One region of the Paenibacillus shenyangensis genome, then DNA from elsewhere that is predicted to be linked to it. Evidence: predicted binding sites of a transcription regulator. Region 1 holds the regulator's gene; each other region holds the start of a gene.

Region 1 (8,004 bases):
TTGGATTCGAACATGATCGTCCCCATCAGGCGGATAGTGATGCACTGGCGACAGCCTATGTATTTCTGAAATGCCTGGAAGAATTGGATGGTCTGCCGCTGATTACAGTACAGCGCCTGGCAGAGCTGTTCGACAATCAGGATAGTGATCTGGGCTGGTACTTTGATGGTGTGCGCATGCAGCGTGAAGCACAGCCGGCACAGGATCTGGATGAACATCGATTCTACCGCCAGCTTGCGCTGAAAGTAGGCGACTGGATGGATATCCCTTCTGCCGAGGAAGCAAGAGAAGGCATGCCGCTGGCAGATGTGTCCTTTGATGAGTTCCTGGAACAGGTCAAAGACAACTTGCGCAAGCTGCTGCCGGATTATGAAGAACGTGAGCCGCAGAATCAGATGTTTGACGAAGTAGTACGCGCACTTACGGATGAGAAGCATTTATTGATTGAAGCAGGAACCGGAACGGGCAAATCGCTTGGTTATTTGCTGCCTTCCATTTATCATAGCGTCAAAAACAGCGAGAGAGTTATGGTCAGCACGCATACGATTAATTTGCAGGAACAGCTGCGCGAACGGGATGTTCCGCTGCTGACACAAGTGATTCCGTTTGCTTTTCGTGCTGCCGTGTTCAAGGGACGCCAGCATTATTTGTGTCTGCGCAAATTTGAGCATAAAATAAATACAAAGGAATTTCAGAGTCCCAAGGAAGATGTGCTGATCGCTGCCCAGATGATTGTCTGGCTGACAGCTACCGAGACCGGGGATGATGAAGAGCTCAATATGGGCAACCGCGGTGGCGATTTCTGGGAAACGGTCGCCAGTGATACCGATTCCTGTCTGGGACGTGCTTGTCCATGGTTCCGGCAGTGCTTTTATCACCGAGCCAAGCATGAAGCCGGTGCAGCAGATGTGGTAATTACGAACCATTCCAAGCTGTTTACCGATATCAAGGCTGGACATCAGCTGCTGCCTGCCTACGAGCATCTGGTTATTGATGAGGCTCATCATCTTGAAGATGTAGCCGGCAAACATCTGGGCATGCACATGAAATATTTCACATTGGTTCATCCAATGCTGCGTCTGTTCAAGGACAGCAAGACCGGTCAGCTGGCGATTTTGCGTCAGCAGCTGGGATCTTCTGGCAGTGAACGCGGTATGGAGTGGGCAATAGCCATCGATAATCTGTATCCGGAACTAACAGATGTTAAAGAAGACTGGGATAAGCTTAGTGAGCTGTTGTTCGCTCTGCTGCCACAGCGCAGTGATGCGGCTCCAGGCGAGGCTGCGCAGTTTACCCTTCGTCTGCTGCCGCAAAAGAAACCGGAAGAATGGGCCGAAATCGCGGAGCTGGAAAATCGGATTTATATTGGTCTTAGCCAGATTATCCGTAAGGGTGAACAGGTCATGAACAAGATCAAGGAATCGGATGAGGTGCTGGATAGCGATGGACTCGTAACCGATGTATCGGGACTATTCAAGGATCTGACCGGTGTTCGCGATGATCTTCGTCATTTTATCAAGCTGGATAGTGACGATACGGTCTACTGGTATGAAGCGAACGGCAATTATCGCAGCAAATCGCTGCAGATGTATGCTGTTCCGGTCGATGTCAGCCAGCAGCTCAAAGAGCATTTCTTTGACAAAAAGAAAAGTATTGTGCTGACATCTGCAACACTGTCGATCGACAAAAATTTCCAGTACATGATCGAACAACTGGGGCTTAAGGAAGCCGAGCAGCAGGGCAAGCTGAATACCTCGATGCTGGAATCTCCGTTTAATTACCGGGAACAGTCACTTGTACTGATCCCAAGAGACTTCCCAAGCGTGAAGGGAAGTGTCGGTGATGAACACTTTGTCAGCATGCTGGCCCGTTCGCTGGCAGATGCTGCCGAGGCAACGCGCGGACGTATGCTGGTCTTATTTACTTCTTATCGCATGCTCAAGCAGGTGTACGAGCCTCTGAAGGAGAAATTATCACAGAGCGATATTGCCGTATTCGGACAGGGTGTGGATGGAGGCAGCCGGACCAAGCTGACCCGCCGTTTCCAGGAGCATCCGGCCTGCGTACTGCTGGGGACGAGCAGCTTCTGGGAAGGCGTCGATATTCCCGGAGAGGCACTGACCTGTCTGGCGATTGTGCGACTGCCTTTCCAGCCGCCCAATCATCCATTGGTAGAAGCCAAAAGTGAACGGCTCAAAAAAGAGAAGAAAAATCCATTTATGAAATTATCTGTACCACAGGCAGTTATCCGGTTCAAGCAGGGCTTTGGCAGACTGGTCCGGACAGCGAATGACCGCGGTATTGTACTTATCTATGATACCCGTGTTATCGAATCGTATTATGGTAAGCACTTCCTGTATTCGCTGCCCGGTCCCAAAATGGAACATATGCCTACGCAGCAAATGGTTCCCCGTATTGCGGAATGGCTGAGCCATCGTGAGAACGAGAAGGATGCTGCAAATCAAGAGGGGGAGCAAGCATGAAATCCGATAAAATATCAGAAGCGGTCGTGCGAAGATTACCTGTCTACCTAAGATACCTGAACGAGCTGCATACCCGTGAGGTACCCACTGTATCTTCGCAGGAGCTGGGACAAAAACTGGATCTCAACCCAGCCCAAATTCGTAAAGACCTTGCTTATTTTGGTGATTTTGGTCGTAAAGGAATCGGATATGATGTATCCTATCTGATTGAGAAGATACGTCATATCCTGAAGCTTGATCAGCAGATCAATGTCGCGCTGATTGGAGCAGGTAATCTGGGACACGCGCTTTCCAACTATAATGTCTATCTGCAGGAGACGATGAAGATTATAGCAATCTTTGATTCGTATACACCCAAGGTAGGGACCCAGATTAATACGCTGACTGTACAGCCGATAGATGAGCTGTCCGAGACAGTGAAGTCCAAGCATATCCGGGTCGGTATTATTACCGTTCCCAATACCGAGGCACAGCGTGTTGCCGATCAGCTGATTGAAGCAGGCATCGAGGCGATTCTGAATTTTGCACCGATTATCCTGAAAACACCACCACATGTACGTGTGCATACAGCAGATTTTACTACCGATCTGCTGAGTCTGGCCTACTACCTTGAAGATGGAAAGGAATTAGAGACGAATGAACAACTCACCGAGTAAATGGATGATCAAAAACGGAATCTTCGCAGCTTCCCATGGAGAAAAATCTGTATTATACGGACACATGGTTATCGAGAATGATGTGATTACTTATCTGGGCGAAGAGGAGCCTGCTGATCAGGAAGGCATGACGATCGTAGACGGTAGACATCAATTCTTTATTCCCGGATTAGTGAACAGTCATGGTCATGCGGCCATGTCCTTGCTGCGCGGTTATGGAGATGATCTGGCTCTGCAAGTATGGTTGCAGGAGAAAATGTGGCCGATGGAAGCCAAATTTACGAGTGATGATGTCTACATCGGTACAGCACTGTCTGTTCTGGAAATGCTCAAAGGCGGCACAACAACATTCCTTGATATGTATGACCGTTCCGAGCGTGTTGCCGAAGTCGTTGAGCAATCCGGCATGCGCGCAGTCCTGATGCGCGGCGTTATCGGTCTGTGCTCGGAAGAAGAGCAGAACGAGAAGCTTAACCAGGCGGTACAATTCGTACGCGACTGGCATGGTCAAGCGAATGGACGCATCACCACAATGATGTCTCCACATGCCCCGTACACTTGTCCACCGGCATTTATCGAGAAATTCGTGCAGGCTGCTCATGATCTGGATGTTCCACTGCATACCCATATGTCCGAGACCGTGGCTGAGGTAGAACAAAACGTACGTGACTACGGTCTGCGTCCGGTAGATCATCTGGAAAAACTGGGTGTATTCACTCGTCCAACCTTGCTGGCACATGCTGTTCATCTGACTGATGAAGAGATTCAAAAACTGGCTGCCCACAAAGCAACCATTTCTCATAACCCGGGCAGCAACCTTAAGCTGGCGAGTGGTGTAGCACGTGTACCTGATCTGCTGCGTGCAGGCGTAGTTGTATCCCTGGGTACGGATGGACCTGCAAGCAATAACAATCTGGATATGTTTGAAGAAATGCGCCTGGCCGCATTGATCCATAAAGGCGTATCCGGTGATCCTACGGCTGTACCTGCACTGGAAGCTCTGCGTATGGGTACCGAATATGGTGCCAAATCCGTATTCCTGGATAACACAGGCGTATTTGCAGTGGGAATGAAAGCCGATATCACATCTCTGAATATCGATCAGCCTCATTTCCTGCCGTTTACGGACTTTATCTCTCACACGGTATATTCAGCCAGCGCCAAAGATGTACTGCATGTCTGGGTAGACGGCAAGCAGCTAATCAAAGATGGCGTATCGCTGACGTTGGATGAAGAAAAAATCCGCCGTGAAGCACAGCTTGCTTTTGAAGGTTTGCTCACACGCTAACCGCAAGTTGAACAGAAAGGATGGCGTGTCTTGCGAAATTTGGGAAGTGGCAAGTGGATAGCGATTATTATTACAGTAGTAGGTCTAATAGTACTATGTGTGAACCAGTTCTATGTGCATGTTATGGCCAAGCCATGGAGCCATGAACAGGAAGCGCTGGAGATTGCCCAGAAGCAGGCTAACCTGACTTCGCTTACCCGCACGTACCAGTCGGTCTGGAATGAAAAGTCGATCTATTGGGTAGTGCAGGGACAGAATGATCAGCAGCAGGAAGTAATGGTCTGGGTCAAATTTAATAAAGACGGCACTCCGGTACAGGGAGCCAATGCTGTACATGTAGAGAAAACAGCAGGAACCATAAATGTACAACAGGTGGATCAGCTGGTACAAAAAGATCTGCCAGGTGCTGAAGTGGTTCGTACCCTACCGGGTTCGTACAACGGTAAATACACATGGCAGGTATTCGCCAAATCAGGAGATCATTATTACTATGTATTTTACAACTTCCGTGATGGCACCAAGCTGGGTGGACCGATGGAGCTGCCTAACACATTGTCCGGCAATTAATCCGGCGATATTGTTACCAGGTCATGAATGATTAACAACGATCCATAAGAAAATGAATATAAAAAGCGGCTGCAGAGATAGTAATCTCATATGCAGCCGCTTTTTTGTATATTATCACCTATTCTGCGTAGAGAATGACGTACATCCTAGCGGGAAGCCTATGGAGTCTGCACCAGAGTCTGTCGATGATCTCGATGCGGAGTGTCCAGCAGCAGCGTGTTGATCCCGTTAATCAGCGCCAATGCACTGGCCCGAATAATATCCGTATCCATCGCTCGGCCGGAATAGGTCTGTCCTTCGTAATCAATCTGTACGCTGACACGTCCGATCGCTTCCTGACCTCGTGAGATGCTGTTGATTTTGTAATGTCTCAGACTGATATCGATTCCGGTCAATTGACGAACCACACTGTATAGCGCATCAATCGGACCGTCACCGGTAGAGCTTCCCGTATACACCGATTCGCCTTTACGCAGCTGTACGGTAGCAGTGGGATGCAGATCTCCTGTGATGACTTGAAAAGAATCAAGAGAATATAGTTTGTCGGATTCATTACGGTTGGAAGATTCACTGAGCAGAAACAGCAGGTCATGATCATAGATTTCCTTTTTACGATCAGCCAGTTCCAGGAATGCGGCAAATAATGCTTCTACTTCTTCAGGCTGACGATCGCCATAGCCCAGTTTGCCGATTGCATTACGAAAGGCATGGCGTCCGGACCGTGCGGTCAGGATCAGTTCCATAGCACCCGCACCGACCTGCTCGGGAGACATAATCTCATATACATTCTTGTCCTTGAGCAGTCCATCCTGATGAATGCCCGAAGAGTGGGCAAATGCATTTTCTCCTGTAATGGCTTTGTTTACCTGCACATCAAGACCGGTCAGATGCGTCAGCAGCCGTGAGGTATTCATCAATTCTTCGGTACGTATACCCGTTGTACAGCGGTAGAGGTCTTCTTTGACCTTGAGTGCCATTACCACTTCTTCAAGTGACGTATTACCGGCACGTTCGCCAAGGCCATTAATCGTACATTCTACTTTTTGGGCACCATTACGTATCGCACTCAGCGTATTGGCAGTCGCCATGCCCAGGTCATTATGACAATGAACACTCAGCATAACCCGATCATTCAGATTCTGAAGCCGGTCATGAATACGATGGATCAGATGTCCAAATTCATCCGGTTCCGCATAACCAACCGTATCAGGAATATTGATAATAGTCGCACCTGCCCGTACCACGGCCTCAATCGTTTGCCATAAATATTCAAAGTCGGATCTTGAAGCATCTTCGGTCGAATACTGGACTTCAGGCAGCAGCGTACGTGCATATTTGACAGCATCAACCCCCATTTGACGGACAGCTTCATGAGAACGTTGAAATTTGCTCGTTACGTGTACATTGGAAGTACCCAGCACAATATGAATAAATGGATGCTCTGCAGCTTTGATGCTTTGATAAACAGCGTCAATATCCGAAGATACCGCTCGTGCCAGTGCGGTTACTGCCATGGATTGACCGGTAATAGCTGCAATTCGCTGTACAGCCTCAAAATCCCCACGGGAAGAAGCGGGAAAGCCGGCTTCAATCATATCCACTTGCAGCCTTTTGAGTTGATGGGCAAATTCGATTTTTTGCTCCAGATTCATTCGTGCCCCAGGTACCTGTTCGCCATCACGCAGTGTTGTATCCAGTACAATAATATTACGGTTCATATCCATTCCTCCTGAGTAATAGTGGTGATTCTCCATACATAACCGATACAACTTTCAACCATATCCCTAAACCATATATATAAAGCGGGGCTGCCCTGACCCGGAATCAGAACAGCAAAAAGCCCCGTCTCTGTTATAGAGACGGGGCTGAACCCGCGGTACCACTCTAATTGATAACCCGATAGTACAGGGTATCATCTTTTTCGATGGCAATCACCATCTATCCCTGTAACGGTGGAAGTCCGGCATACCCTACATATCAGGCAGCTGTTCATAGATCAGTTCGGAATGATATGCGCTACCGCTTTGCACCAACCAGCGGCTCTCTGTAAGGTTTATCAATCCTACTACTTCTAATCAGCACATTTGGCTATTATTAAGATTCAAGTATAATATATAACAAGAACATTATACGTAAGAAATCCATACAAAAGGTTGAATATGTAAATGTTTTACACAATATAGCATAGACCAATAGCCAAAAACAAGCCTTATCCGGATTTGCCAAACTTGCAGCAGACTATCCAAAAGCGTTAGTATAGTAATAAGCTTTTTTGGGATAGTACTATATATTTGCTGGTGATATAGAGGCAGATAGGCGTTTTCAGATAAATACTGCCCGTAGATAATAATGAATTATACGAATTTGCTCCAAAATATGGATTGCTTGATATAACATATTCGACAAATTAAAAAATCCGAAAGAGTTCGTCTGCATCAAGCAAACGTATCATTTTCGGATTTTGTATTATTATTTTATGTAAAATAAAGTTCATAGAGTTGCCTTAAAATGGAGCAAATGGGTATGATATACTACAATTATCTACAATTTGTGTAAATTATTTTAGAAAAACAAAAAAAAACCTGTCGTTTTTGGGTTACCGAAAGGCTAATGTCTGCCGAAATAAAGTTATACGAAAAATAACTGCATCATGTATATACACAGAGGAGGACATGTATGAAACTTCGGGCGCTGCCTGTTATGATTACCGTGGTTGTTTCAATTGCCGTACTGTTTGGGGGCTGGTTTACGTATCGTCAACTTACCCTTCACAATCCACTTATGAAAATTGTCCAGTCTTATCCGGGTGTCAACTCTGCTCAGGTTACTATTAACCAGAAAGAGGTTGCTTTGAAACTCGATTTGAAACCGGAAGCAGATTTGGGAGCTATTGTTCAACAAATTCATAAACAAAGCACCGATATTCTGGGTACACGTACTCTCAAATTAGAAGTTGTTGACCATTCCGATGCCAAGCTCAACAAGATCTGGGAAAATGCAATGTTCCCTG
Region 2 (8,004 bases), on a different contig from region 1:
TGCAGAATCGCTGTAATCATAATGACAAAGATCGTAGGAATCGGATCCATCATATGATTCATAACGACAACCAGTGGAATAATGGTCAGTATAATCGACAGGATGAAGCCGATGATATAAGACTTCAGTGAGCCATGCGCATGAGCTTCGTCATGTCCGTGTGAATGGTTGGAATGATTCGCCATGTTACATCACCCCCATCAGATATACGACCGACAGCAGGAAGATCCATACTGCGTCCAAAAAGTGCCAGTACAAGCTGATTACGTTGATTTTGCCGCGTGTTACATCGTTAATACCACGACGGGACAGTTGGATAATCAACAGCAGCATCCAGCCAAGACCCATAGAAACGTGAAGTCCGTGCGTTCCTACCAGTGTAAAGAAGGAGCTCAGGAATGCACTTCCGGAGAAGCCATGACCTTCATGGATCAGTTTGGCAAACTCATCTACTTCGAGGTAGATAAAGGCAGCACCCAGGATCCATGTTACAACGAGCCAACCGATCAATTGTTTTACTTTACCTTTGTTCATTGCCAGAACAGCCAGACCACTTGTGAAACTACTCGTCAAGAGGATGAATGTCTCGGCGATAACGCCAGGCATTTCGAAAATATCAGCACCGCTCGGTCCGCCTGCCGTGTTGTGGTGAAGCACCACATACGTAGCAAACAGCGTACCGAACAGAATAACGTCTGTGATCAGGAAGATCCAGAAGCCAAGCATTTTTAGCTCTTGCGGATCATGATGTCCATGATCGTGATGACCATGATCATTCTGTGATACGGCTTGTGCCATTAAAGTGTCCCCCTTAATGAAGCCTCAGTCTTTTCTACTTCTTCAGCAGGGATGTAGAAGCCTTCATCATCGTTCATGGAACGCGCAACCAGACATGCCAGGACGCCTGCAAGACCCAGGACTGCCATCCATACCCAGTGGAACGTAAATCCGAAACCAGCGATGAAGAAGAAAGTAGAAAATACAATCGGTATACCCGAGTTACTAGGCATGTGAATTGGTTCGTATTTCGGCTTCGCATCTTTCTTCGGAAGCTTGCCGGCAGCACGACGCTGCTTCTCAACCCACAGCGGATCTCTGCTGTCCACTACAGGTGTAATTGCAAAGTTATACTCTGGCGCTGGGGAAGGAATTGTCCATTCCAGCGTATGAGCATCCCAGATATCGCCTGTTGTATCTTTTTCGCGATACTTGAAGCTGTAGGCAATCTGGATTGCCTGGAAGATAAATGCGATACCCATCAGGTATGCACCGACTGTAGATACCACGTTCAGTGGTCCCCAGCCTGTATCCCAGTCAAACGTACTTACACGACGAGTCATACCCATCAGACCGAGCAGGTATTGCGGCATGAAACATACGTAGAAACCGATGTTCCAGAACCAGAAGGACCATCTGCCCAGCGTCTCGTTCAGCTTGAAGCCGAACATTTTTGGCCACCAGTAGTACATACCAGCGAAGTAACCAAATACGACACCACCGATCAGAACCTGGTGGAAGTGAGCAATCAGGAAGTAACTGTTGTGATACTGGAAGTCAGCAGGCGCAACCGCCAGCAGAACCCCTGTCATACCACCGACGATAAAGGCCGGGATAAAGGCAACGGTCCACAGCATCGGCAGATCGAAGCGAATTCGTCCGCGATACATCGTAAACAGCCAGTTAAAGATTTTAACCCCTGTCGGAATCGCAATCAGCATCGTCGAAATCGCAAAGAATGCGTTGACGTCTGCACCGGAACCCATTGTGAAGAAATGGTGAGCCCAGGTGAAGAAGGATACGAAGGCGATGATCATCATGGCGAATACCATGGATGTGTAACCAAACAGTTTTTTACGGGAGAATACGCTGACGACTTCGGAGAAAATACCGAACGCCGGCAGAATAACAATGTATACCTCAGGGTGACCCCACATCCAGATCAAGTTGATATACATCATTGGGTTACCGCCGCCATCGAGCGTGAAGAAATGCCCTCCAGCAAAACGGTCAAGGAACAGCAGTGCCAGTGTAACAGTCAAAATTGGGAATGCAAAAATAATGATTACACAAGTTGCAAATACCGACCATGTGAACATCGGCATTTTCATCATTGTCATGCCTGGTGCACGCATTTTGATGATGGTTACCAGGAAGTTGATACCTGTTGCCAGGGAACCAATACCGGAGATCTGAATACCCCAGATATAGAAGTTCTGTCCAGGACCTGGATTAAATTGAAGTTCCGAGAGCGGCGGATAACTCAGCCAGCCCGCATCCGGTGAACCACCGATTACGAACGACAGGTTAAACAGCATCGCACCCAGGAAGAACAGCCAGAAGCTGAGTGAGTTCAGATAAGGGAATGCGACGTCACGTGCACCAATCTGAAGAGGTACAACGACGTTGAACAAACCGAACATAAATGGCATCGCCATAAAGAGGATCATAACTACGCCATGCGTAGTAAATACCTGGTTATAGTGCTCGGGATGCAAAAACTCGAAATTCGGAATCGCCAGCTGTGTCCGCATCATAAGAGCATCGACACCGCCGCGGAACATCATGATGATCGCAGCGAGGATGTACATGATACCGATTTTTTTGTGATCGACGGTAGTCAACCAGTTACGCCATAACCATTTCCATTTCTTGAAATAGGTTAGTCCCGCAAAGATCGCGATCGTTACCAATGCGATGGATACGTCTGCACCGTAAATCAGCGGGTCACCGGTGACAAAAAATTCTGATGCAAACTGTTTAATATTCTCGAGCATCGGGGAGCTCCTTTCACTGTCTTTATGCGCTCCGCTTACCGGTACACTGCTTCACGATCAGCAGCCTATCTGCAAGCGGAACCTGATCAAACCTAGTTGTTTGAGCCTTCCTGAGTGTCTGTACCCAGTCCGTCATGCTCATTGTTGGATTTGGTGTCTGTACCCATATCGCTCTGCCCTTGTTCACTTTCCTTCTCATTGATTTCCGTCTGAGGAGTCGTGTGAGTCGCACGGTTGCTGGTATCAGCCAGACCGCCAGGCAGGTATTTGGTTACGAGTTGTTGGAACAAATTATCCGGGAACGAGGAGAAGCTTTGCTTTTCAGCAGTTCCTGGAATCGCCAGTGACTGGTAAGTTTCCATTGTCATTGGTTTGGACTCGGATTTGATTTTCTCTACCCATGCACGATAATCGGCATCGGATACAGCATTCACATCAAATCTCATATCGGCAAAGTGCTCACCGCTAAAGTTCGCTCCTGAACCAAAATAGGTTCCCGGATGATCAGCCTGCATGTACAGGGTCATCGCCATACCGGACATTGTGTAAATCTGACCGGCTAGCTGCGGTACCCAGAAGGAGTTCATCGGCGCATCGGCTGTCAGTTCAAAACGGATTGGTGTATCTTCCGGAATTGTCACGGAGTTCACAGTGGCAATATTTTCTTCCGGGTTAAAGAACACCCATTTCCAATCCAGTGATACAACCTGAATTGTGACTGGTTTCTTCTCGGACTTGAGAGCCACAGAAGGTTCCAGGGCATACGTGTAACGAACAGTTACGACAGCCAGTATAAAGATAACAACGATCGGAATGCCCCACCAGATGGTTTCAAGCAAATTGTTGTGGCTGAAATCCGGATCGTACTTGGCCTTTCTGCCTGGCTTGTCACGATACCTCCATACAATAATAAAAGCAATTATTGTCGTCGGCACGATAACGATTGCCGTCAGAATCGTAGAAATGACGATTAAGTCCCGCTGTCCTTCTGCAATAGGTCCTTTCGGGTTAAGAACGAAATAGTTGCCTGTACCGGCAAACAACGCCCAAACCGTCAGGGCCAGTGACAGAACGGTCACAATCAGAACAACCCATTTCATAAGGCGCGAACCTGGTTTTTTGCTCATCTTGATCCCCTTTCTCACATAACGCTTATGACGTTCATAATATTGAAACCACACATTCCTATGTTAACACTAAGTCTGCTTTTTGCGTATCCATAGGACGTGTAAATTTCGTTTTTTTTTAGCTTGTTAACAAATCTGTCAATTTATTAGCAAGCGGAAGTGAATGTTTTCACATTATTTAAAGATTAACATATATTTACTCCGTAAAAAAGCCCCTTCAAGAACAAATTCTCAAAGGAGCTACTATTTAATTGTAAGCAGGACAATTAGTCTTCTTTGATTCCGTCCTTGCCTTCATCACTTCGCGCCTGCATGGAACCGAAGGATTTACCAATAAAGTAAATAAACGTTGCTGCCACCAGACAGCCAATTCCGCCCATCAATCCCATATTGTTGTCATTGAACGGTTGAAGATTGAAAATAATCAAAAAGACACCTACTGCGCAGATCACCCATGATACGATGGTTAGCGCTCTGCTCATAGCATACGTATTATGTCTTGGTGAATGATTGCGGGGCGAATTGGAATGCCCTTTGCTCTTGGTAGCCATATCTTCCACTCCCCTTTCATAATTGTAATTCTGGTCCGTCTACCGGTTGGTTTGTTCATAGTAGCGTTTGTATGACGTTAGTATGATATAGAGCTTATTACCACAAAAGCAGGGGTTTGATTCGCTTTAGCTGCTTTTCCCTTAAAATATTTGGTAACTTGGTATTAAATGAACGCAAAAAGCCGGTATTTCGCAGACAGGCCTATGCCTATAGCTGCGAAATACCGGCTTTTTCAAAAAACAATCAGGAGATAGAAAGACATCTACATCATCAGCGTGTCTCCATCCAATTGTTGCGAACTACATTCTGGTACCAATAGTAGCTTTCTTTGGGTGTACGCTCGAGAGTACGGAAATCGACATGAATCAATCCAAAGCGCATTCGGTATCCTTCTGCCCATTCAAAGTTATCCATCAGCGACCAGGCCATATACCCTTTGAGCTGAATACCATCATTGATCACCCGGTGCACCTGCGCGATATGTTGCTGCAAATACTGGATACGCAGCGTATCATTAACAACTCCGTCTATCGGGCCGTCATTCACACAGGCACCGTTCTCGGTAATATAAATATCGACATTGCCGTATTTTTGTAGATAATGCAGTACATCATACAGCCCGGTGGCATCGATCGGCCAGCCAATATCGGTTTTGGTCAATCCCATATCTACCTCTTCGCTCTGCAGATAGCCGGCTTCCGGATGATAACGGTTCACCGATGGATGATAGTAGTTAATACCGAGCAGGTCAATCGGCTGGGCAATAATCTCCATATCTCCGTCTTGTACCGGTGGCTGGGCACCTGCCTGCACGAACCATTCATACAGTGAATCCGGGTAGCTGCCTTTGTAGATCGGATCAAGGAACCAGTCGGCATAGACTTCGATGTTACGGTCGCAGGCTGCGCGATCTTCCGGACTCTTGCTATAAGGCACTGCCCATGCCACATTCGGCGCAATACCAATCTGTCCTTCGAGCTGCATATCCCGGAACAATTTTACCGAGTGGCCATGAGCGACCAGCAGATGGTGACCTACATTCAGCGCGATCTGCAGATCCTGGTTGCCCGGTGCATGCTTGCCCTCCAGATTGGACAGGAATGCGATACACCATGGCTCATTAAAGGTAAGCCAGAATTTGATTTTGCCGGAGAACTCGCGGAACATTACTTCTGCATATTTGACAAAGGCATCGATAGTACGGCGATTCTCCCAACCGCCATCATCCTGCAGCGTCTGCGGCAGATCCCAGTGATACAGCGTACAGAAAGGAACGATACCCGCATCCAGCAGGCAATCGACGAACCGGTGATAGAAATCAATCCCTTCCTGATTGACCTCGCCGTCTCCATCCGGAATAATGCGTGACCAGGCTACCGAAAAACGGTACGTCTGAATACCAAGCTCTTTCATGAGCAGAATATCTTCCTCGTAGCGGTGATAGCTGTCACAGGCAATATTGCCGTTATGTCCGTCAAATACTTTGCCCGGCGTATGTGCAAAGGTATCCCAGATCGACAGACCGCGTCCGCCTTCCTGATAAGCACCTTCGATTTGATAGGCTGCGGTAGCTGTACCCCACATAAAGTCTTTGGGAAATTGGAAAATAGTCATGTTTTGTGCCTCCTGTATGGTGGTTGGATGGAAAGTCGCTTCATTCATCGGTTTGGCTATGCTGTGAAGATATTTGTTCGTATACGTTTACATTCGCTTACATTATAGTGTAGGGATGAATCTTCTAAAAGGATGTAACTTATGTTTCATGGTACGGAAATTCAAGGACTTTACTGGATGCAATGTCTGGCTGCTATAGGCATCATCCACTTCGGAAAGGAATAAGAGCACGCCCTCCGGTTAAGCCTGGAGATCTTTTACTTGGAAAAGGGAACGAAGATCTCCAGGCTTAAATGTCGGTTGTTGCTCTTATTTCCTTTCCTGCGTTCTGTGCTTGGAGCTTGGTGGGCGTTTTGCATCCTTGTTACAAGGTCTTTAGTGATTTTGTAATCGTTTTTTTGATGTACAGGTTTATGAATTTGTAAGTTAGTGGTTTTGCAGGTTTGTACATTTAATAAGGTTATGGGATAACGGATGTTATTACTGTGCTGATAGGCGTTGGCATCATTATAATATTTGTACCTTCAGTGTATAGCGCTGCCCTGCTTTCATGGGCAGTTCCAGTCGGTGTTCATCAGAATGCTTGTCTTCCGTCGATTTTGCTGAAGTTGTTTGGATTTGAATTGGAAATATGGCTTTCTCCTTTAGAGTAGCTGAGACAGGGTTATGCTCTAACAGCATTAATGCCGTTGGAGAGAGTATGCTGCATCTCGTATCGCTGTCCGATACGATAGTGACGGATACCAGTTCACCTTCCTGCCAGCTCAGATCGACGGTGTATCCGCCCCTTGCACGCAGACCGGTTACTTTGCCATCGGACCAGGCTTTTGGCAGGGCAGGCAGCAGGTGCAGCTCATTCAGGTGACTCTGCAGCAACATCTCGGCGATACCCGCGATTCCTCCAAAGTTACCATCAATCTGGAAAGGTGGATGGGCATCGAACAGATTCGGATAGGTGGAGCGTGCCAGCAGAGTATGCACAAAGTGGTATGCCTGCTCCCCATCGAGCAATCGGGCATACAGATTGATCAGCCAGGCGCAACTCCAGCCGGTATGACCACCTCCATGAGCAATTCGCCGTTCCAGCGAAATACGTGCGGCTTCTACCAGCTTCGGGGTCTCGTAGCGGTTGATTTCCCGTCCCGGATACAATCCGTACAGATGGGATACATGCCGATGACCCGGTTCATTTTCTTCATAATCTTCATACCATTCCTGCAGTTGTCCGTACTGTCCGATATGGAAAGGATACAATCGATTCGCCGCTTCCTGCAGCTGCCCAGCCAGCTCCTCGTCGATCCCCAGCAGCGCGGAAGCTTCGATACAATGCGTGAACAGTTCACGAATCAGCGTCATATCCATCGTGGAGGCTGCGGATGTGCTGCATGGCTGACCGGAAGAGGTTTTGAATTTATTTTCCGGTGAAGTGGACGGTACGGTGATGAGATAACCCTGTCTGTCCTCTACCAGCCAGTCCAGCGCAAATCGGGCTGCTTCCCGCATCACCGGATAGCCGGTCTGACGGAGAAAGTCCATGTCTCCGGAAAAGGCATAATGTTCCCACAGATGCGCACACAGCCATACGCCACCCATTGGCCAGAACGCCCAGCTGGCGTCACCGCCTGTCGGAAGTGCCGATCTCCACAGGTCGGTATTATGATGTGCTGTCCAGCCTCTGGCTCCATAGCGCTGCTCTGCCACGTGGCGCCCGGTATGACTCAGCTCCTCAATCAGATCGAACATCGGCTGATGACATTCACCCAGACCACACACTTCAGCAGGCCAGTAATTCATCTGTACATTAATATTGGTCGTATAGTCACTATTCCAGGGCGGCTGTACATGCGGGTTCCAGATTCCTTGCAGATTGGCAGCCTGATCTTCCGGACGCGAACAGGCAATGAGCAGATAACGTCCATAATGGAAATACAGAGCTT
Region 3 (8,004 bases), on a different contig from region 1:
TGTAATAGCTGCCGCTCCATGCTCTGCGACTTTGTCTGGCTTTTCCGAATAAGATCGTACACCAATAACCGGATTACGGGGATTATTATTTACATCGATACAGGGAGCGAGATTGAGATTAATCCCCAGCATGCGAAGCTCACGCGCACTGATAGCAGCCACTTGCCCCGTCAGTTCCGGATGATCTGCTGCGCCAAGCGACATATTGCCCGGAATGAGACTAAGCTCTTCCCGATCGATTCGGCTGACCATGCCACCCTCCTGATCAATCGAAATGAATAAAGGAGGCAGCTCGCTAGAGGCAGCCATCTGCTGAAGGTCGGTAGATAACTGAATAATTTGCTGCGGTGTACCTATATTACGGCGAAAATAGATTACTCCGCCTATAGCATACTGTTCAATTAATATTTTCACCTGTTCGTCCGGCACAATATCATGGAAACCACCTATAAATAACTGTCCGATTTTCTGATCAAGCGTCAGATCCGATAACTGAAACATATTCATGTATATCCTCCCTGTATCATGGACTGGTTATGCTCCTTCAGTATACGATCATGTTCTGAGGACAACAAGAAGCTCTCTTTATCCTGCTTGACCCCTGTAATGATCATGTATTTCCATTGGATATAGACAAGAAAAAACCTCTCTATCCCAAAGGACAGAAAAGCTCTTTCCGGCACATGCCTGTTATGATTTTCATCCTGCATCCCCCCGAATGCATTCTGACCCAATCATTTACAATAAAACGTCCATATTGCAGCGGCATGTACAGTGCCTGTATCTTGTGCATATATCGGAGAATTACAAAGTTATACGCAGGTTACCTGGCGGCGACCTTGTTCGATCAGGCGATAGGCACGTTCCACTTCTTCATCAGTCGGTGAAGGCACGCCATCCAGCGGATAGATGCGGCCCAGCGACTGCCATTTGTAAATGCCCATCTGGTGATAAGGAAGGATTTCGAATTTTTCTACACCTTTTAGGGTACCGATAAATTCGCCCAGCGCAATCAGATCTTCTTCAGCATCATGAATGCCGGGTACAAACACATGGCGTATCCACATTTTGCGGTCATGATCCGATAACCACTGTGCCAGTTTCAGCGTACGCTCATTGGATACTCCTGTCAGCTTTTTGTGCTTTTCATTATTGATATGTTTCAGATCCAGCATAACCAGATCGGTCACGTCCAACAATTCATGAATCTTTTCCCCATCATTGTATCCGTTACTATCCAGGGTAGTATGCAGATTCCAGCGTTCTTTTACCGCTTTGAACAATGCTTTGACAAAAGGAGCCTGAAGAGTCGGTTCACCGCCCGATACGGTTAGTCCACCGCCAGAACTGCGGTAATAATTGAGGTAAGGTTCAATCTCAGCCAGCACTTCTTCCAGCTGCATTACCTTGCCTCCGTCCAGATTCCAGGTATCGGGATTATGACAATACTGGCATTGCATCAGACACCCCTGCATAAATAATACGAAACGAATACCTGGACCATCGACAGTACCGAATGTTTCCAGCGAGTGAACACGGCCTGTTACCATGATCATTCAGCCCCTTTCCTTGTGGTGTGATTTGCCAAGCAGATTCAGGTAGGAATTAGCGAGGTTTCTAGAGTGACACCGCTTCGAGTAAATGGATTGCTCTTCTGCCGCTTGTTGTGTCAGGATATCTGGAATGACTGCTGAAGCAGTCGATATCCTGGCACAAAGGCGGCGTCTGAGCAATTCCATTTACTCTCCGCTCTATGTCGGGAGAAACGCCAATTTCTAAAAGATTGCAGTTGGCAAGCATTGGTGCGGTAATTTATTGATAAGTTGTTTATGCTTTTTATTACATTTTGTACGGTTTATTACATTGCGTTGTGGAACGTACGGTTGATAACGTCCAGCTGTTGTTCACGTGTCAATTTGATAAAGTTAACAGCGTAACCCGATACGCGGATTGTCAGCTGTGGATAGTTTTCTGGATGATCCATAGCGTCGATCAGCTGTTCACGATCAAAGACGTTGACGTTCAGGTGATGCGCATCGCTGCCGAAGTATCCATCCAGCATGGCAACCAGGTTAGATTTGCGGATTTCTTCTTCTTTACCCAGTGCTTTTGGCACGATCGAGAAGGTATTGGAAATACCATCCAAGCTGTGTTCGTATGGCAGTTTGGCAACAGAGCTCAGAGATGCCAAGGCACCTTTTTTGTCACGTCCGTGCATTGGGTTGGCACCTGGTGCGAATGGTTCGCCTGCTTTACGTCCATCTGGTGTAGTACCTGTTTTCTTGCCGTATACAACGTTAGAAGTAATGGTCAGTACGGATTGAGTAGGTACAGCTTCACGATACGTTTTGTGCTGACGAATCATACCCATGAATGTTTCAACGAGTTCAACAGCAATCTGGTCAACACGATCATCATTGTTACCATAGCAAGGGAATTCGCCTTCGATTTCGAAATCTATTGCAATGCCCTGTTCGTTACGAATAGGTTTAACTTTGGCATATTTGATAGCACTCAGTGAATCGGCTGCTACTGACAGACCGGCAATACCGCAAGCCATGGTACGCAGGATATCACGATCGTGCAGTGCCATTTCGATACGTTCGTAGCTGTATTTGTCATGCATGTAGTGAATGATGTTCAGTGCATCCATGTACACTTTGGACAGCCACTGCATCATTGGTTTGTAGCGTGCGATCACTTCATCATAGTCCAGATATTCGGAAGTGATTGCCGGGAATTCAGGGCCTACTTGAGCGCCGGATTTCTCGTCTTTACCACCGTTGATTGCGTACAGCAGCGTTTTGGCCAGGTTGGCACGAGCGCCGAAGAACTGCATTTGTTTACCGATACGCATTGCGGATACGCAGCAAGCAATACCATAGTCATCGCCATAGATTGGACGCATCAGATCATCATTTTCATACTGGATGGAGCTGGTTTCGATCGATACTTTGGCACAATATTTTTTGAAGCCTTCTGGCAGTTTTTCGGACCAGAGAACAGTCAGGTTCGGTTCCGGTGCAGGTCCCAGATTGTAGAGGGTATGCAGGAAGCGGAAGCTGCTCTTCGTTACTCTTGTTGTACCATCAACTGCCATACCACCGATCGACTCGGTTACCCATGTTGGATCACCACTGAACAGATCATTGTAATCCGGAGTACGCAGGAATTTGACGATACGCAGTTTCATTACGAAATGGTCAACCAGTTCCTGAGCGGTTTCTTCATTTAATGTGCCTTCTTGCAGATCACGCTGGATGTAAATATCCAGGAACGAAGATACGCGTCCAAGAGACATTGCCGCACCATTTTGTTCTTTGACAGCAGCGAGGTAACCGAAGTACAGCCATTGGAAAGCTTCTTTGGCATTTTGAGCTGGTTTGGAAATGTCCATACCGTGAGCTGCTGCCATTTGTTTCAGTTCATTCAGTGCACGATACTGCTCGCTGATTTCTTCACGCAAGCGGATCGTTGCTTCATCCATGCCTTCGCCAATAGTTTGATCATGTTCTTGTTGTTTTTGTTTCATCAGGAAGTCCACACCGTACAATGCTACCCGGCGATAGTCACCAATGATACGACCGCGGCCATAAGCATCTGGCAGACCCGTTACGATACCCGATTTGCGGGCTGCACGAATCTCTGCAGTGTAAGCATCGAATACACCCTGGTTATGTGTTTTGCGAATATTGGTGAATGTATCGACGATGGATTGTGGAACTTCAAAGCCGTAAGCTTTACAAGCATCGATAACCATCCGAATACCACCGTAAGGTTGAATAGAACGTTTGAAAGGCTCATCTGTCTGTACACCGACGATTTGTTCTTTTTCTTTGTCCAAGTAACCAGGACCATGGGATGTGATCGAACCTGGTGTGTTGACATCAACGTCCCATACGCCGCCTCTTTCACGTTCTTCTTTGGAGAGCTGGGATACGATTTTCCATAGATCATTTGTATTTTGAGTAGGTCCTGCCAGGAATGATTCATTTCCAAGGTAAGGATTGATATTCTCATCAATAAAGTTTTTAGTATCAACATGGTTGGTCCATTTCCCTTTGTTAAAACCTCTCCATGCATCCTGTTGTGACTGGTCCATTACATTTCTCTCGATTACCGACATTGATAATCCCTCCATAATTTGTGAATTTAATCACAAATGATATTGTAGCTGTACCTTGACTAAACATTGGACCGGCTACTGTGTGCTCCGGCTATGTCTTTATTATGACGGACAGACCCGTTTGAGTATGTGACATATATCACAAAAAAAGAGACAAAATATGATTTTTATCACTTTCTGTCACTGGTACAGCATAATTTTAAATATATAACAGATTAGTACGCTGCAGCTGAAGTTCTAGATTATAGAACACCATTTTATTGCCCACTCCAGCCAACCAGCAGTACAGCGGGTATCGAAATAGAGATACAGTTGCTGCAAGTTTGAAGTGTTCAAAATGATAATACATCACTTTGAAGAAAATTAGCGATAGAGTTATGGCTGCACCATTGCTTTGGAATGAATACTTTACAGATTTGTCCTCTGCAGAAATGTGGCTGGAACGCTTAATTTATGATAAGACAATTTGTTAAAATGATTATTCATTACTGATTCGCTATTCATGCAGCACTCATTCACCACTCTAGAAAGGAACAAGAGCTGCTCCTCCTGTTAAGCCTGGAGATTCTGAAATGTTAGAAAAAAGGTGAATCTTCAGGCTTAAACGTCGTCACTGCTCTTATTTCCTTTCTTCCGTTCCGTGCTTATTGCATCATTAGAAGGTGCACGGTGCGACATCATTTTATTTTCATCATGCTAAATTTCCATCTATCATCCCCTCTCTGGTATGAATTAATCAACACGAAAATGCATATACTGCTGCAAATGAATTCAGCTATTCATAAACTAGACTACTCGCAGCGAAGATAAGGGAATTCTCCTTCAAGCCGATATTTAAGAATGGATATGTACCGCTGCAAGCGGTGATTCAGACATATCCATTCTTAACCGGAGGCCGGAAGGAGAATTCCCTTACCGGAGCGCTTGCTACCTCCCCTTCCCATTAACCAGACCCATCCATTCATTTATTTATAAGTTCAACATTAAAAGTTGCAGTTGCAGTTGCAGTTGCAGCCCAATGATATGCGACTAGACGAAATAATAAAAGAATTGCTCCCACCCTCTGCGTACAGCAGCTAAGTGGAAGCAATCCCGATTATCAATAAACTACGTTATACAATTATAAGCGGCTTGCTGCTATTTATAAGCAACTTGCGTTGGTCTATGGTCTTACTCAAATTTGCCGTAGAAAGCGTTGCGGTATACATCAGCCAGTTCGGTCACCAGCGGCATTTTAGGATTGGCAGTTGTACATTGATCTTCAAATGCGCGATCAGCCAGGTAATCGACATGTGCTTCGAAGTCTTTGGCATCAAAGCCCAATGCTTCGAACGATTCAGGGATACCCAGTTTGCGGTTCAGATCACGGATAGCATTGATCAGGCTGGTTACACCTTCTTCGGTAGTACGTGCTGGCAGTCCCAGGATACGGGCAATTTCAGCGTAACGTTCGTCAGCGATGAAGTGCGAGTATTTAGGGAACGATGCGAATTTGGTTGGTTTTTTCGCATTGTAGCGAATAACATGCGGCATCAGGATCGCGTTGGTACGTCCGTGTGCAGTATGATATTGTCCGCCCCATTTGTGCGCCAAGCTGTGGTTAATACCCAGGAAGGCATTTGCAAAGGCCATACCGGCGATTGTCGAAGCATTATGCATTTTCTCACGAGCCAGTTTGTCGCCTTGCAGTGCGGATTGCTCCAAGTATTGGAATACCAGTTGGATCGCTTTGATCGCCAGACCATCAGTGTAGTCGTTAGCCATATTCGATACATACGCTTCAATCGCATGAGTCAGTACGTCCATACCGGTATCTGCTACAGCTACACGTGGCAGGGAGTAGACGAACTCAGGGTCTACAATCGCTACGTCTGGAGTCAGTTCATAGTCTGCCAGAGGATATTTGGTGTTGCCTTTTTCTTTGTCTGTAATAACCGCGAACGATGTTACTTCCGAACCTGTACCCGAAGTGGTAGGGATAGCAACAAATTGCGCTTTTTGTCCCAGATGTGGATATTTGTAGATCCGTTTGCGGATATCCATGAATTTTTGTTTCAGGTTATCGAATTCTACATCAGGGTATTCATAGAACAGCCACATACCTTTGGCAGCATCCATTGGTGATCCGCCGCCCAGTGCGATAATGCAGTCAGGCTGGAAGCGTTCCATCATTTGGCGACCGCGTTCTACTGTAGTCGTCGATGGATCCGGCTCTACGTCGGAGAATACTTCGATTGCTACCGGTGTCTGACGTTGACGCAGATAGTGCTCTACTTTTTCTACATATCCCAGTTGTACCATCATTGGGTCAGTAACGATGATAACACGGCTGATGTTTGGCATTTTAGCCAGATATTGAGTCGAACCTTTTTCAAAGTATACTTTGGAAGGAATCTTGAACCATTGCATATTCACGGTACGACGCGCCACCCTTTTCACGTTAATCAGATTGACTGCTGTTACATTGGAAGATGTCGAGTTACGTCCATACGATCCGCAGCCCAATGTCAGGGAAGGCAGGTTCGTATTGTAAATGTCGCCAATAGCGCCATGTGTCGAAGGAGAATTCACGATGATACGTCCGGTTTGCAGACGATCTGCGAATTTCTGGATGACTTCATCATTGTTGGAATGGATCGCCGAAGAGTGACCCATACCGCCGAATTCAACAACTTGTGCAGCACGCTCGATACCTTGCTCTGCATTTTTCACTTTATAACAAGCCAGTACAGGACTTAATTTTTCAGCGGACAATGGATATTTGGTGCCTACGCCTTCCAGTTCGGCAACCAGGATTTTGGTTCCTGCCGGAACAGTGATACCGCTCATTTCAGCGATTTTGGTTGCTGGTTGACCGACGATTGCCGGGTTGACTGCACATTTCTCTACATTCATAGCACCTGCAGTCAGTTTGCCAACTTCTTCTTTATTAAGGAAATAGCAGCCATTGTCGATCATCAGTTTTTTCACTTGCTCGAATACGGGCTCTTCGATGATAACAGCTTGTTCGGATGCGCAGATCATACCATTATCAAACGATTTGGACAGGATCAGGTCGGTTACAGCCTGTTTGAGATCCGCACTTTTCTCGATAAAGGCAGGTACGTTACCAGGACCTACGCCCAGCGCCGGTTTACCGCAGCTATAAGCTGCTTTGACCATTGCGCCACCGCCAGTAGCCAGAATCAATGCTACATCAGGATGATTCATCAATGCATTCGTTTTATCCATGGAAGGATTATCGATCCACTGGATACAATCTGCAGGAGCACCATGTTTGACAGCTGCTTCGAGCAGGATTCTTGCAGCTTCCTTACTGCATTGTTGTGCAGATGGGTGGAAACCGAAGATAATTGGGTTACGTGTCTTGATAGCGATCAACGCTTTGAACATTGTAGTTGATGTCGGGTTGGTTACCGGAGTGATCCCCATGATTGTGCCAACCGGTTCAGCGATTTTCTGGAAGTTGTCGTATGCATTGTCTTCAATGATACCAACTGTTTTTTCGTTTTTGATGCTGTGATATATATATTCAGTCGCAAAGATGTTTTTGGTGATTTTGTCTTCATATACCCCTCTGCCTGTTTCTTCAACAGCCAGCTTGGCGAGATACATGTGCTTGTCCAGTCCGGCAAGTGCCATGGCCTGTACAACTTCATCAATTTGTTCCTGATTCATTTTCATAAATGCGGCTTGTGCTTTGTTTGCTTTGTCGATCATTTTTTGAATTTCTTCCTGTGCAGTAACTTCTACGGTGCGAGTGGCATCATTTTTAACAGCCATTTCTCTCATCCTCCTCAGAATGTGTGGTGCTTTCTGTCTACGCACTGATCATAGCATAGAGATATAAATCATAATGTGATTTTTTTCACAATCAA
Region 4 (8,004 bases), on a different contig from region 1:
CCGCTGTTTATCTGCTTCTACAGCTGACCATGAAGGATCGATAATGCGCTCGACAATCCTTTTACCAAATACAATCGCTTCGGACAAGGAGTTACTCGCCAGACGATTCGCTCCATGTACTCCGGTGGATGATACTTCACCGCAAGCAAACAGCCTGTGAATGCTGCTTTCTCCATATTGATCTGTACGGATGCCGCCCATCATGTAGTGAGCTGCCGGCGCAACCGGTATCCAGTCCAATGCCAGATCCAGTCCATAATTCATACAGGTCTCATAAATGGTCGGAAAGCGCTGCTGAAGCTTCTCTGCCGTCTCATGAGTAATATCCAGATACACATTCGGGCTGCCATCCTGCTGCATCTCGTTCACGATAGCACGGGCCACAATATCACGCGGAGCCAGATCACGTAAAGGATGATATCGCTCCATAAAAGCTTCTCCCTGCCGATTCCGCAGAATAGCGCCTTCTCCCCTCACAGCTTCCGAGATCAGAAACCGCGGAGCACCCGGATAACAAAGAGCGGTCGGATGAAATTGCACAAATTCCATATCCCGAAGTACTGCGCCAGCCCGGTAGGCTATCGCCAGGCCGTCTCCTGTCGCTACATCCGGATTAGTCGTCTGCTCATACAGCTGGCCGGTTCCACCTGTACAAAGCACAGTTGCTTCTGCCTCCACATATACTCTGCTTCCATCCGGCCGCTGTACGATCGCACCACTGCATTCTTTTTTATCATGCACCAGATCTACCGTAAAATGATGCTCCCAGATCGTAATCCGTTTATTTTCCGCTACCTGACGAGCCAATGCTCTGACAATCTCGTAGCCTGTTGAGTCTCCATTGGCATGCAAAATACGGCGATGACTATGTGCGCCCTCACGGGTCAGTTCCAGTTGTCCATTCGCTGTATCAAAAGCAGTCCCCAGCCGTATCAGCTCCTGAACACCTGACGGGCCTTCATGTACCAGTATATCTACAGCCGGGGATGAACAAAGTCCGGCTCCGGCGAGCAGAGTATCCTCACGATGATAAACGGGCGAATCGTCATTACTGATTACCGCTGCAATACCGCCCTGGGCATAACGAGTGTTGCTTTCCAGTAATGCTTTCTTTGTGATTAATAGCACGTTCTTATGTTCACTTGCGAGGATAGCCGTATACAGACCCGCTATCCCGGAACCGATAATCAGCACATCTGTTGTCTTCTGCTCCAGGTGTTGATGCGCCTTTTTATCCGGTTGCTTATATTCCGCATTCATCCCATACGCCTGCCTTTCTATTGACCGATTCTAGGAAGAAGAAACTTCCAACATTCGTTCCAGCGAGATCCGTGCACGGTCAGCAACAGCTGGCGGTACATAAATTTGCGGTTTCATCGTCTCCAGGCAGTTAACGAGCTTTTTGAGATTGTTTACTTTCATATTGGGACATACCAGATATTTGCTGGCAAAATGAAATGCCTTGTCTGGACTATCCTTGCGCAGCTGATAACCAGTGCCATCTTCCGTGCCTACAATAAATTCCTGACAATCCGATTCCCGGCAATATTTAATAATCGCAGTCGTACTACCTACAAAGTCACCCAGTGCTACGACTTCAGGACGGCACTCCGGATGAACGACAAACTGTGCGTTGGGGTGCTTGGCTCTCATCTCGACCACGTCTTTGACGGTGAGCATATCATGGGTATTGCAGTATCCTTCCCAGATGATCATCTTCTTGTCCGTATGCTGTTGTACATAATGACCGAGGTTTTTATCCGGCACCCAGATAATCTCGTCAGAATCGACCGACTGGATCACTTTTACCGCATTGGCGGATGTACAGCAGATATCGGTTTCTGCTTTGACATCGGCAGAGGAGTTGATATAGGTAACCACTTTGGCATTCGGATGCTTTTCCTTGAGACGACGCAGTCCATCCACATTGACCATATCGGCCATTGGGCAGCCTGCCCGTTCATCCGGTATAATGACCGTTTTGTTGGGTGCTAGTATTTTGGCGCTTTCTCCCATAAAATGAACTCCGCAAAATACAATCGTATCTGCGTCTGTCTGTGCTGCCTTTTGAGCCAGCAAAAAAGAATCTCCCCGAAAATCAGCCACTTCCTGAATCTCATCCCGCTGGTAATAGTGCGCCAGAATAATAGCATTTCGTTCCTTTTTCAACTGAAGCAGACGCTTCCTTAATTCTGCATCACGTTCTGCCTTTTTCTCCAATGCCAGAGCTTCCATGAATTCATCTCCCTGTAATAGTTTGAGACAGTTTTCACAATCTTGAACGTTTATAGGTTCATCATTAAATGGATGATCTTATTGACTTTGTGAAAAAAATCTCGTAGTCGACTGCGAAATGTGTCAAAATTGTGATCAACATCTCCAATAATGTACACAATCCTCTATAGGATTGTCAATCCATTATTGGGCACGAAGTTAACATTCTTTTTATGGAATTATAGAGAGGTCATTGTATTAGGAGGTATTAGGAGAATCATTAACGTTCATGTCATTTTTATCGTTTTATAACCCATACAAAAAAAGCCTGAAGATCTTAGAGATCTTCAGGCTTTTGATAAGATTGCATTTTATGAACTTAGATGGTCGGCGTACCGCCACCAGAGCCACGATTATCATCAGAACCGTCAGTTGGATTGTTCGGAATGGTTCCGCCCGCTCCTGGAGCTGATGATGGATTATTGTCTTTTTCAAGACGTACCTGGGAGTCGCCAATGCTGTCAAAAGTAGGTTCTCCACCTTCGGAAGGACCACTGTCGTTACCGCCAGTTGTGCCTTCACCCAAACCTTCCAATGATCCATTTTCGATCAGGTACTTGATTTGTTCAAAGTCCAGTGTCTCTACTTCAAGCAATGTTTGTGCCACCAGATGCATTTCGCGAGAGTGTTTTTGCAGCAGCTCACGACAACGCTCGTAAGACTCGGTGATGAAGCGATTCATTTCCTGATCGATTTCGTAAGCAATCGCATCACTGTAGTTCTGCTCATGTCCAAAATCGCGTCCCAGGAATACTTGACCCTGCGAATTACCAAACTGCATAGGGCCGAGCTTCTCACTCATACCGTATTCAACGATCATGCTGCGCACGATGCTGGTCGCCTGTTGGAAGTCACTGTATGCGCCGGTACCAATCTCACCGATATACAATTCTTCCGCTACACGTCCGCCCAGGAGACCGGTTACTTTATCCAGCAGTTCCTGCTTGGTTACAAGTGTACGATCTTCTTTTGGCATCATGATTACATAACCGCCAGCGCGTCCGCGCGGCACGATCGTTACTTTGTGTACCATATCGGCATGTTCCAGGAAATAACCAACGATGGTATGTCCTGCTTCGTGGTAGGCGACGATACGTTTCTCGCGGTCACTGATTACGCGGCTGCGTTTCTCTGTACCTACGATAACGCGGTCAATCGCTTCGTCTACCTCGCGCATGGAAATATCACGACGGTTGCGGCGTGCTGCCAGAAGCGCTGCTTCGTTCAGCAGGTTCTCCAGATCCGCTCCGGTAAAGCCGGTTGTACGCTTCGCAATAATATCCAGTTTGACATCTTTGGTCAGCGGTTTGTTGCGTGCATGGACTTTCAGTACCGCTTCGCGGCCTTTAACATCCGGACGATCAACCGTAATCTGACGGTCAAAACGACCTGGACGCAGAAGCGCAGGGTCCAGAATATCCGGACGGTTGGTTGCCGCTACGATAATGATACCTTCGTTGGCTCCAAAACCATCCATTTCAACGAGCAACTGGTTGAGCGTTTGTTCACGTTCATCGTGACCACCGCCCAGGCCAGCACCACGCTGACGTCCTACTGCGTCAATCTCATCGATAAAGATGATACATGGCGCATTTTTCTTCGCATTCTCGAAAAGGTCACGTACACGGGATGCACCGACACCGACGAACATTTCGACGAAGTCAGAACCCGAGATGCTGAAGAATGGTACTCCTGCTTCACCGGCTACTGCACGGGCAAGGAGTGTTTTACCTGTACCCGGAGGACCCACGAGCAGTACCCCTTTAGGGATACGGGCACCAACGGTATTGAACTTACGCGGATCTTTGAGGAAATCAACCACTTCGACGAGTTCCTGTTTCTCTTCGTCTGCGCCGGCTACATCCTCAAAAGTAATCTTTTTCTTCTCTTCGTTATACAGACGCGCACGGCTTTTGCCAAAGTTCATCACTTTGCCGCCGCCACCCTGAGCCTGATTGAAGAGGAAGAAGAAGAGAATAAACATAATCACGAGCGGGATCATGGATGTTATAAAAGACAACCAGATACTGTCGCCTTCCTTAGGCTTAACGGTTACCTGCGTCCCCTTGGTTTCACTGGCAGTGTTAATTAAATCCAACGCTGCGTCGGTGGCAGGGATGTAGGATGAAAACTGCTTGGTCTTTGCACCTTCAGGTTGCTCTTTGTACATACCGGTAACCAGATAAGCATAGTTATCATATTGAATCGTTACCGATGCTACATTACCGCTGTTGAGTGCGGCTTTGAGCTGGTCATATCTTGGATTATCGGCAGCTTCACTTCCGTCACTTACGTAACGGACAATGCCCACCACGACTAAAAATAGTATTAAATAGAACCCAGAATTCCGGATGAACCGATTCATCCCCTACCTCCTCTCAAGACACTTAAATTATTTTACCATAGCCCGTCTGACCTTCTCAATAGATGTCAGAGTGCAATAACAGATATTGTTATTAATGAGCAAAATGCCCATTCATAACCATTTCCATTATTGCCCGCAGAGCCGGTAATTAGTTCGAATAAATTTCCGGTTTTAAAATCCCGATGTAGGGGAGATTCCGGTAATGCTCGGCATAGTCCAGACCGTAACCAACAATAAAGGCATCCGGGATAATGAATCCTGTATAATCTGCCTCCAGCTCGACTGTTCTGCCTGTCGGCTTATCGAAAAGGGTGACTACACGCACACTCTTGGCACTGCGACCACGCAGAATCTCCATGAGGTAGCTGAGCGTAAGACCACTATCAATAATATCTTCAACAATCAGTACATCACGGCCTTCTACAGATACGTCCAGATCTTTGATAATCTTAACGACACCGGATGATTTGGTGGAAGCACCATAACTGGACACTGCCATAAAATCGATTTCCAGTGGTACTTCGATCCGTTTTACCAGATCGGCCATAAATACAAATGCGCCTTTCAAGACACAGATTACAAGCGGATTGCGATCCTTGTAATCTTCACCGAGCTTCGCGCCCAGTTCCAGAATTTTCTGCTGAATTTCTTCCTCGCTGATGAGCACTTCTTTGATATCGTTGTGCAACTTGGATGAACCTCCTACATTATACTTATCAAGCTAAATCGATGGAAATCAAACATTATTTTGCAGACTTTATCCGTCTCATATACAGACAATGAATCGAGCCCGGATGCAAAAGTGCTTCCTGTGAGCGCCGGACTCCCGGAATCCACAGTACGCGGCCATGATCGTCCGTCAATAATGGCAGGCAATCACGCTGAGATAATGGTATTTTGGCATCGATAAAAAGATTCTTAACTTTCTTCGTTCCACTGCCCAGCAGCTTGATCATATCGCCGGGACGGCGGGAACGCAAATAAAGCGGAAAATCCGTTAAATCCGCATCAAATAACGCTTCATCCGAAGAAAGCTGTAAAGCTTCGGAATGACACTCTTTCCATTCCAGCAAGCGAATCTCTACCTGATCCGAAGACCCTGGTATGGATATGGTGGCATTTTCACGCTGCAGAGGAATACAAAATGGCTCTATTCCATCCCGGTAATCCTGCATAAACCGGATATCTTCATACTCGCGTACGCAGATTACCCGATCTCCAACATCCAGATTCCAGCTTGTGAGATGACTGTTTACAATCTGCTGGCGGATTAATTCGATTTTGGTAAAATCAAATTGTTCAGCAGTTGATGACAGATAATTTAATATTAGTTTAATCAACCTCCGTTGTAAAGCGACATGAGCGCCCACAAAGGAAGTCACGGGAAATGAAAATGATCCTTCTTTTTCTTTAACCAATTCCGCATATAACGCCTCGGTTTGCTGCTGAATATATTCACTTTCCGGTCCGGCAATCTCGGCAAGCCTGGACAGTGTCGGAACAAGCTGCCTGTTATACTGTTGCAAAAAGGGCAAAACATCCAGCCGGATGCGATTACGCGTATATTTGCGAAGCTCGTTACTGCTGTCATTCATGTACTGAAAATGGTATTCCTCGCAACTACGGATGAGGTCTGCCTTGTATATACGCAGAAAAGGCCGCACAAGTTCCACATTTTTTTCGATTCTATGCATTTTAATGCCGCCCATTCCGTCAGGTCCGGTACCACGGATAATCCGCATCATTACCGTCTCTGCCTGATCATCCATATGATGGGCAAGCGCAATAGAATCTGCGCTGTGTTTGGCAGCGACTCTGTGCAAAAACCGGTACCTGAGCTCGCGCGCAGCTTCCTGTGCCCCTTTGCCGGTCTGCTGCATATAAGCAGGCGCATCCACCTGCTCCGCTTCGAACGGGATGCCGAGTGCCATCGCCTGGGCTTCGACAAACTCGGCTTCGGCTGCGGATTCCTCTGGCCGAAATCCATGATTCATATGGGCACAGATGACGCTCCATCCGTATTCCGGGGACAGCTGGTGCAGTACATGCAGCAAAGCGATAGAATCCGGCCCACCGGATACTGCCGCGACGATACAGCTACCAGGTCTCCACCATGTCTCCTGCTGTACCAGCATGCGGACATGATCGAGTATCCTGTTCCATGTCTGCGGCTCCATATGCTTCTCTCCTAACTTTAACCTTTGATATAAATGGTAATATACAGTACGACTGCCAGCGCAATCAGTGACCAGATAAACGCCCGCTTGAGCTTCTGGGTCATCATGTCGCTGCTGTTGCGACTGGATGGAAGCCCGGAACGGCTGATTGCTTTCCAGCTGTTATAAGCTTCCCGGGTATTTCTGAATTCTCCGCGTACCGCTTTTTTGAGCCAGCCGCTATAGAGGGTTAATCCCGGGGTCTCATCGATAAGGACAACCAGATCCGCTTCACTGCGCATCTGGGGCAATCGCGTGGATATCATTTTATGAAGAGCCGGCTCATTAAACAGCTTGAGGCAGATTACTGCAAAAGCAAACAGGTCATAGGCAAAGTCGCCTGTACGCGTCCCTGCTTTCCAGTAGTGACGATCATACCACTCGGTAAACTGGTGTATGCTTTTGCCCTGCTGACGTGCTCCACCGTAATCAATCAGCTCGACTTCGCCTTCTTCCGTGATGATCACATGCTCTGCCTTGAGGTCACCAAATACCCAGCCGGACTCATGCAGCTCCAGCAGGATTTCCAGTATCCCGAGACCGGCCATACCGATTTTATCGATCCCACGTGAACGCAGATAGGCACTTAGTGGTTGGCCCTTTACATATTTCATAACATAAAAAGGGATCTGTCTCCCTTCGTCCTCGTAATCATCAGCATCATACAGGTAACGATTGGAATCATTTCTTCCCGTCAGTTTCCAGTGCTTATGTAAAGAGACAAGGAGTTTGATCTCCGGCTGCAGATCGTGGTTCTCCGTTGCCAGCTTGAGAGCATACGGTTGACCCTGCGGACCATTTACCAGGTATACAATTCCATTGGTTCCCTTACCCAGCGTCCGCTGAATGACGTACTGCTGTCCTCTCGTTCTTCCTGTAACCGTAGTTCCTGCTGGCAATTCAGAATGATAAGACATCGACAAGCGAGTCTCTCCTTCCCCTTCCAAGTTGGGTCTGGTCTCAGTGTAACACAATTAAATAACCATTTTATACAAATTCAGAATCCAGATGGATGCCCGGGTCAAACAGCTGCACAGGATGAACTGGCAGACAAGCAGCAAAAAACCGTAGATGCCGGAGCATCTACGGTCGTTATTTATATACTGTATGCCAGGTGAGGACTAGCTTCGCTTGGCACCACGGCCTCCA

The links. The regulator Rex, encoded in region 1, represses fermentation and respiration genes when NADH is low (regulators of the CRP and FNR family bind a similar motif). The targets are predictions, from matches to a motif close to TTGTGAAATATTTCACAA.
Region 2: a site for Rex is predicted at 4,059-4,076, ahead of qoxA (cytochrome aa3 quinol oxidase subunit II). Genes of this name have one in related genera too.
Region 3: a site for Rex is predicted at 4,145-4,162, ahead of pflB (formate C-acetyltransferase). Genes of this name have one in related genera too.
Region 4: a site for Rex is predicted at 2,258-2,275, ahead of nadA (quinolinate synthase NadA). Genes of this name have one in related genera too.

Annotation. Positions count from the first base shown of each region.
Region 1 covers NZ_AOIG01000011.1:11,030-19,033, forward strand. Annotated here, with positions in the region: gene dinG (ATP-dependent DNA helicase DinG) at 1-2,483, shown strand, start outside; gene H065_RS0109975 (redox-sensing transcriptional repressor Rex) at 2,480-3,139, shown strand; gene H065_RS0109980 (amidohydrolase) at 3,120-4,427, shown strand; gene H065_RS0109985 (cell wall elongation regulator TseB-like domain-containing protein) at 4,458-4,994, shown strand; gene H065_RS0109990 (2-isopropylmalate synthase) at 5,153-6,712, opposite strand; T-box leader at 6,847-7,082, opposite strand; gene H065_RS0109995 (hypothetical protein) at 7,671-8,004, shown strand, end outside.
Region 2 covers NZ_AOIG01000021.1:69,628-77,631, reverse strand. Annotated here, with positions in the region: gene cyoD (cytochrome o ubiquinol oxidase subunit IV) at 1-185, opposite strand, end outside; gene cyoC (cytochrome o ubiquinol oxidase subunit III) at 187-798, opposite strand; gene H065_RS0116925 (cbb3-type cytochrome c oxidase subunit I) at 798-2,774, opposite strand; gene qoxA (cytochrome aa3 quinol oxidase subunit II) at 2,867-3,901, opposite strand; gene H065_RS26175 (hypothetical protein) at 4,168-4,452, opposite strand; gene H065_RS0116910 (GH1 family beta-glucosidase) at 4,724-6,067, opposite strand; gene H065_RS0116900 (glycoside hydrolase family 95 protein) at 6,575-8,004, opposite strand, start outside.
Region 3 covers NZ_AOIG01000030.1:61,874-69,877, forward strand. Annotated here, with positions in the region: gene H065_RS0122180 (glycoside hydrolase family 3 N-terminal domain-containing protein) at 1-507, opposite strand, end outside; gene pflA (pyruvate formate-lyase-activating protein) at 813-1,550, opposite strand; gene pflB (formate C-acetyltransferase) at 1,859-4,126, opposite strand; gene adhE (bifunctional acetaldehyde-CoA/alcohol dehydrogenase) at 5,297-7,909, opposite strand.
Region 4 covers NZ_AOIG01000034.1:15,686-23,689, forward strand. Annotated here, with positions in the region: gene nadB (L-aspartate oxidase) at 1-1,260, opposite strand, end outside; gene nadA (quinolinate synthase NadA) at 1,291-2,235, opposite strand; gene ftsH (ATP-dependent zinc metalloprotease FtsH) at 2,594-4,639, opposite strand; gene hpt (hypoxanthine phosphoribosyltransferase) at 4,788-5,327, opposite strand; gene tilS (tRNA lysidine(34) synthetase TilS) at 5,383-6,816, opposite strand; gene H065_RS0123330 (protein kinase domain-containing protein) at 6,834-7,772, opposite strand; gene H065_RS0123335 (S1 domain-containing RNA-binding protein) at 7,977-8,004, opposite strand, start outside.